Regions from separate parts of the Chryseobacterium sp. CS2K3 genome, predicted to be linked through region 2. Evidence: riboswitches for the same ligand, from Rfam matches in the RefSeq annotation. Region 2 holds a riboswitch; each other region holds the start of a gene.
What was found. Region 2 has a riboswitch for cobalamin ahead of AC5YGG_RS10740 (TonB-dependent receptor plug domain-containing protein). Riboswitches for the same ligand answer to the same signal wherever they lie in the genome.
Positions count from the first base shown of each region.

Region 1: another riboswitch for cobalamin. It lies ahead of metE (5-methyltetrahydropteroyltriglutamate--homocysteine S-methyltransferase); the one in region 2 lies ahead of AC5YGG_RS10740 (TonB-dependent receptor plug domain-containing protein).
Region 3: another riboswitch for cobalamin. It lies ahead of AC5YGG_RS00695 (TonB-dependent receptor plug domain-containing protein); the one in region 2 lies ahead of AC5YGG_RS10740 (TonB-dependent receptor plug domain-containing protein).

Region 1 covers NZ_JCAKRW010000015.1:59,440-61,710, forward strand. The annotation lists gene metE (5-methyltetrahydropteroyltriglutamate--homocysteine S-methyltransferase) at 1-908, opposite strand, end outside; cobalamin riboswitch at 1,082-1,266, opposite strand; gene AC5YGG_RS19490 (Lrp/AsnC family transcriptional regulator) at 1,459-1,920, shown strand; gene AC5YGG_RS19495 (bacteriocin-like protein) at 1,994-2,271, opposite strand, start outside.
Region 2 covers NZ_JCAKRW010000005.1:250,501-252,771, reverse strand. The annotation lists gene AC5YGG_RS10740 (TonB-dependent receptor plug domain-containing protein) at 1-943, opposite strand, end outside; cobalamin riboswitch at 977-1,154, opposite strand; gene pafA (alkaline phosphatase PafA) at 1,278-2,271, opposite strand, start outside.
Region 3 covers NZ_JCAKRW010000001.1:135,484-137,754, reverse strand. The annotation lists gene AC5YGG_RS00700 (transporter) at 1-519, shown strand, start outside; cobalamin riboswitch at 756-941, shown strand; gene AC5YGG_RS00695 (TonB-dependent receptor plug domain-containing protein) at 1,053-2,271, shown strand, end outside.

The sequences.
Region 1 (2,271 bases), on a different contig from region 2:
TTTTTCCAAATATTTCTTCCGTCTACAATTCCAAGAGATAATCCCAGATTGTCAGGAATAGACTGGAGTATTTCTTCTAACTGTTCAGGATTTCTTACCAGATCAATATGCAGAACATTTACAGGAAGTGAAACGGCAAGGGACAAATTATTTTTTAATCCTTCAAAATACGTTGCGATGATAAACTTTAATTTAGGAAATTGCTTCCTAAGCTCAGCATAAACTTTAAGATACGCTTCTTTTGCCTTGTCTGTTATATCTAAAGCTAAAAAAGGTTCATCAAACTGAATCCATTCAGCGCCCTGAGCCTGAAGTTTTGATAGTATTTCAATATAAACCGGGAGGATATTTGAAACAAGATCCAATTTATCAAACCCTTCTTCCTTTTCCTTTCCTAAAAGCAAATACGAAACAAGACCGATAATCACTGGTTTTGCATTGATTCCCGCCTGTTTTGCACCTGCAAATTCATTGAAAATCTTATCTGAAGTAAGCTTAAATTGCTGATTTTTATAGAATTCCGGAACAATATAATGATAATTGGTATCAAACCATTTCGTCATTTCCATTGCCGTAATATCTAATCCGTCTTTTTGGTACCCCCTTGCCATAGCAAAATAAAGGTCGAGTTCAGAATTGTTCTTTCTAAGAGCTACTTCATGGTATCGTGTAGGAATGGCTCCGACAATCAAACTCATGTCTAATACCTGATCATAATAAGAAAAATCATTACAAGGAATCAGATCTATTCCTGTCTCTTTCTGGATATTCCAGTTTTGATTACAGAGAGTTCTTCCTACAGTAAGAAGTTCTTCCAAAACAATTTTTCCTGCCCAATACTGTTCGCAGGCTTTTTTAAGTTCTCTTTTGCTACCAATACGCGGATAGCCCAGAATGTGTGTTTGCATTTTTGATACTTTAATTAAACTTTATAGTTAAAAAAAGTCCTTTGAAAGCTTCGTAATGCTTTTACAGAGAAGAAACCGAATATAAATGATATAAATAACCAGCAATTTCATCTTACATGAAACTACGTAACAATATATCATCTGTATGATTCAAAGCTTCAGACCGCGAAAGCATTGTCAATTCAGTAAAGGCAGGTCTCCTGACTTGTAACAGCTTCTGTCATCCTTCCCGTTTACACAGTGGATATACAAGGACAAAAGCCTTTGGTATGTTACTTACAGTTGCGCGACAGCTCGTGATTTGCACACGATTCCCTATTAATTTACCTTAAGTAAAACCTTTCCTGTTTGATGAAGATATATAAAGAACTATACTTTTATCAAATGATTTCCTTTGATAGAAGATTTTAATTTTGTGTAAAATTAGTAATACAGAATTTATTATCAATTGTTTATGGATTATTAAGCAAATAAAACTTTAATAATTACTTTAATTAGAATTTTATTCTTTAAATTTGATAGATTATAAACTATAAAAGAATAATATTCTGTGGAACAGCTTGATGATAAAGACCTGAAGTTGCTGAGATTGCTTCAAACCAATGCAAAATTGACAGTAAAGGAACTTGCAAAGGAAATTAACCTTTCACCTTCCCCGGTTTTTGAACGGGTAAAAAGACTTGAACAGGAAGGTTATATTAAAAGTTATGCAGCGGTTCTGGATGCTGAAAAACTCAATCGTGGATTCACTGTTTTCTGTCAGATCAAATTAAAAATTCATGACAGGTCTGTAGGATATGATTTTGTAAAAGAAATCTTGGAGATTGAAGAAGTTGCCGAATGTTATAATATCTCCGGTGATTTTGATTTTCTGCTGAAAGTTCAGGTTCGGGATATGAAACACTATCAGGACTTTGTATTTAATAAATTAGGATCTGTAGATTCTATTGGTAGTACTCATAGTACATTTGTGATGGCTGAAGTGAAAAATAATCATGGATTAACGATATAGTAAGGATTTTTTACATAATAAAACCGCTCTGAAAAGAGCGGTTATACTTTTTTAAGTGCTTGTTCGTTTTATCTTAGCAAGTAGATCCACATTCAAGTAACTTGATGTGAATTACACCGTTGACAACGCACTGAGTTTGACATAATGCATTACCAACAACAGTACCTACACCGCCAACAACGCCACCAACAACACCGCCTACGCCTCCTACAGCTCCGCCGATAACTCCACCTAGGCCGCCAACAACGCCACCAATTACACCTCCAAGACCTCCTAATAATCCTCCGATTGGATCAAGTAGTCCGTCTCCTGAAATAGTTTTTAGTTCGTTTCTGTCTAGTTTTTTGAAAT
Region 2 (2,271 bases):
AATCGTTTTTAAAAATATAGTTCTTTCCTTCTGCACCACTCGATTTAGGTAAATTAAGCGCCGAGAAATACTGGAAATTATCTTCGGTATAAGCAGCTTTCAGACTATTGGACAGATTTTCTTTATTAACATCCCATGAAATTACACTTCGTAAAGTCTGAGCTTTATATTTCGTTCTGTTACCATTGGACTCGTAAATAGGATAATGCTGTGAAGCGTCAAACACCTGACTTTGCCAGGAAATGGTCTGATCATGGGCAATTTTATAAGCTGTTCCCACATTAAAGGTTGTATTATAATACCTTCCATTAATATTCTTGAATGGTGTAATACCCGTTATATATTCCGGAACTTCATAATCATTTGCGCTTACAGCATAGTTTAAAGAAGCCTTAAAGCTGAATTTCTCATTACTGTAAGAACCTTTAACAAAGTTATTGTAAGTACCAAAAGATGCTGCCTCTGAAAACAGAGAACCATGAAAACCTTTATTAAATTCAAGAGTGTTATTCAGGTGAATACTCCCCCCGATAGCTCCCGAGCCATACGTAACACTTCCTCCGCCAGCCTTTACTCCGATCTGGTCATATCCGAATAAAGCAATATTATTGACGTCACCCTGACCTAAAAAGTTAGAATTGATATTAATACCATTCCAGACAAAAGCAGTCTGCTGAGCTGTAGTTCCTCTGAAAGAAGGTGAAGAAACTGCACCACGACCATTTTCTTTAATATAAACATCAGATTGAAACCTCAACAGTTCAGAAAGGTTACTGGAGTTTTTTTGTATTTCTGAAGGAGTGATGATTTTAATAGGATGAAATTGCTTCGCCTTATTCATCTGGCTGTCGAAAATATAAATGGTATCAATTGATTTCTCCTGACCGAAAAGAAAACAGCCATAAGACGACAAAAACAGTACTACAGATCTTTTTATATTCATATCTTTTTACTTTTCCTCCGAAAGCAATATGTTTTATTGATTATCATTCTGGCAGGTCTCCTGACTTTCGCTTTCTGCGCCTTCCCGTTTTTACACAGTGGCTTTTTACAGAAATTTTTATTGCGATTTACAGTTGCGGGGACAGTCTGGGCATTTCACCCAATTCCCTTTTCATTCCAATATACTGGAAACCAAAATTTTTGCAAAGATAGTTTTTTAAACGTATTAGCCAAAAAAGGAACTTATGCTCTACCCTTTTCCTTTTCATATATTCTAAAATAAAAAGCTGCTTCCAATCCTGAAAGCAGCTCTATATTGATAATAATTGTATAAATTATTTACCCATAACTTCTGTGATTGGATTTCCAACATTTCCGCTTGGGAACTGAATTTTTAACAGTGAAGAAACAGTAGGGGCAATATCAGTCATGTGATAAGCCTTGTTACTTTCTCCCTGCTTTACACCCCATCCCATAAAGATCAATGGAATGTGCGAGTCATAAGAATTCCATACACTGTGTGTAGTACCTGTTTTAGAATATGGAGGAAGCATTGAGTCATGCGAAATCAGCTGAATATCTCCACTTCTCTGTCTGTTGATCCCATTAATAATTCTCTGCTTGATCGGCTCCGGAATGCTGGCTTCCTGAACCCTGTCTACAGAAACTGCATATAAAACAGTAGGATCTTTTTCTAATTCTTTTACAGTAAAGTTTCTTACATCATCCAGTTCAAGTTTGCTGTCTGCCAATACTTTTCTGTCAAAGTAGATCTGATAATTGTCAATCGCATTGATTAGCTTATCTGCTCCGAATTTATCTTTAAGCTTTTGGTTAAGATTTTTTTCTGCACCTTCACCAAAGAAACCTGTCGGGATTTTATGTTCTTTCAGGAATCCTACAGAATGTGCGCCACCATGGTCAGCAGAAAGGAAAACAGTATACTCTCCTTTTCCAACTTTTGAATCCAGGTAATTGAAGAATTGTGCTAAATCCTGATCTAATCTGATATACACATCTTCTACTTCAATAGAATTCGGTCCGAATTTATGTCCTGCATAATCCGTAGAAGCCAGATTGATTGCTAAAAAGTCTGTAATATTATCACCACCCAATTTTTCACCTTCTACAGAAGCTTCCGCTAACTTTAATGTCAAAGTATTTCCAAAAGGTGTATAACGGATATTATCTTTTTTAGTCTGATAATCCTTAGCAAGATCATTGTAAGGGAATGTAGGTGTTTTTGCGCTTCCTAATAGTCCTTCCCAAGGTGAATTGTCCGGAGCACTTTCCGTGTATTGGTTGATCGGTAGTAAAGTATTCCATCCG
Region 3 (2,271 bases), on a different contig from region 2:
TCTAAAGATAACTTTCATCAGTTAAGCGGAGGTGTGGGCATAAAAGTTCCTTTGGGAAAGTTTGATGAAAAAGGAGCATCTGGCGTCAATCCGAGTTTTCAGTTGGGAACCGGGAGCTGGGATTATCAGGCAGCATTGAATTATAAATTTCAGAAAAATAAAGTAGCTGTATTGATTAATACAGATTATACCGTAAAAACAGAAAACAAAAAACATTACCGTTTCGGAAACCAGTGGAATTATGCGGCTACAGGCTTTTATCAGATCGCAGGAAATGAAAAGACTATTTTTTCAGCAAAAGCCGGGCTTCAGGGAGAAGTATATGATCAGAACAAACAGTTTAACGAAGCATTACCCAATACTTCAGGAAGTGCTTTATATGGAAAACTGGGGTTTGAAGCTTCTTATAAAAAGTTCAGTCTGGGAAGTGAAATTATGCTGCCGGCATATACTAATCTGGCTGGTGGAGATATTGAAGCAAAATCACGTTTCAGTATTTTCTTAAACATTGGAATATAGCGTACTCCCATTCAAGAGACGAATTATTATACATTAAACGGGATTATTCTATTTTGGAATAATCCCGTTTTTTATTTCTACAACGAGCGTATCAAATGCGGATTTTTGAAGAAAGAAGTTAAAATAACAATGTCGCTTCAATATATTTAATTCCGTATCAGCAGTAGCTATTCCGAGTTATTCTTTTATAATATTGTAAATCATTTTGTTATTTGTGGCATTATATTAATAATTGTCTATCTTTGCCGAAATTTGGTGAGCCGTAAAAAGCTCTTAAAAGGGAATCCGGTGAGAATCCGGAACAGACCCGCTGCTGTAAGCTCCGCACCAAAGTTTTTGAAGAGTATATCCACTGTTTTTTTAATGGGAAGGATTTCAAAAATGGAGTAAGTCAGAAGACCTGCCAGACAATTAAACGTTTGACGCTTTCGTGGAATAAAGCTTAGGACATCAATGATGCTGTGCAGTGAATGCTGTGCTTTGTCGTTGCTTTCTTATATCCATTAGCGTCATCATTATCCCTAAATGAGCTAATGGTGGCAAAACTGACTACATCTCAACTTCATAAGGTTGTTTTCACATTATGTGTGTTAACATCACAATTCCTGTTTTCCCAATCGAAGAAAAAAGACAGCATTAAAGAGGAAGCCATTAAGACTGTCAATATTTATAAAAAGAATTTTAGAGAAATCATTCCTGCTCAGGTTTTGCAGGGCGAGGAACTTGAAAGACTGAACAGCCATTCCGTTGCGGATGCACTTCGTTACTTTTCCGGCGTTCAGATTAAAGATTACGGAGGAATGGGCGGTTTGAAGACCGTTAATATCCGAAGTATGGGAAGCCAGCACGTGGGAGTTTTCTATGATGGGATTCAGCTAGGAAATGCTCAGAATGGAGTGGTAGACTTAGGAAGATACTCTCTGGATGATCTGGAAGAAATATCCTTATATAACGGGCAGAAAAGTGAAATCTTTCAGCCTGCAAAGGATTTCGGTTCCTCAGGATCTATTTATTTGCAGCCAAAAACTCCTGTATTTAAAGGAACGAAAAAAACAAACCTTATTATAAGAGCCAAAAGTGCCTCTATTGATCTGTTTAATCCTTCTTTCCGCCTCGAGCAAAAGCTTTCAGAGAAGGTCTCCAGTAGCTTCAGTGCTGAATTTCTCCAAAGTGACGGAGTTTACAAGTATCGTTACGGGAAAAAATACTCCAATGGTCAGACTGCTTACGATACGATTGCCAAAAGATATGATTCCGATATTAAAACAAAACGGTTTGAAACATCCGTCAATGGAATTTTAAATAACGGAAACTGGAATGTACGCGGCTATGGCTTTATTTCAGATCGTGGGATTCCGGCACCTATTGTGAACAGCCGTTTTGATGCCAGGGGTGCGAGAATGAAAGACGAAAATTATTTTGTACAGGCAAATCTCAGAAAAAAGCTCTTTCCGAAATTTGAAACTCAGCTGAAGGCAAAATTTGCCTATGATTATACTTATTTTAATGATACTGTATTATCACAAGCTGTTTATCCGGCACAAAATACGTATATCCAACGAGAAGTTTATCTTTCTTCTTCCAATATATATTCTGTCAATTCCAATTGGGATATTAGTTTGAGCGGAGATTTCCAGTATAATAATATGGATGCCGATTTAAAAAACTTTTCTTTCCCTATCCGATATACAACACTTGTGGCATTGGCTACCACATATCAGTGGAACAGGTTCAAATTCTTGGGAAGTCTTT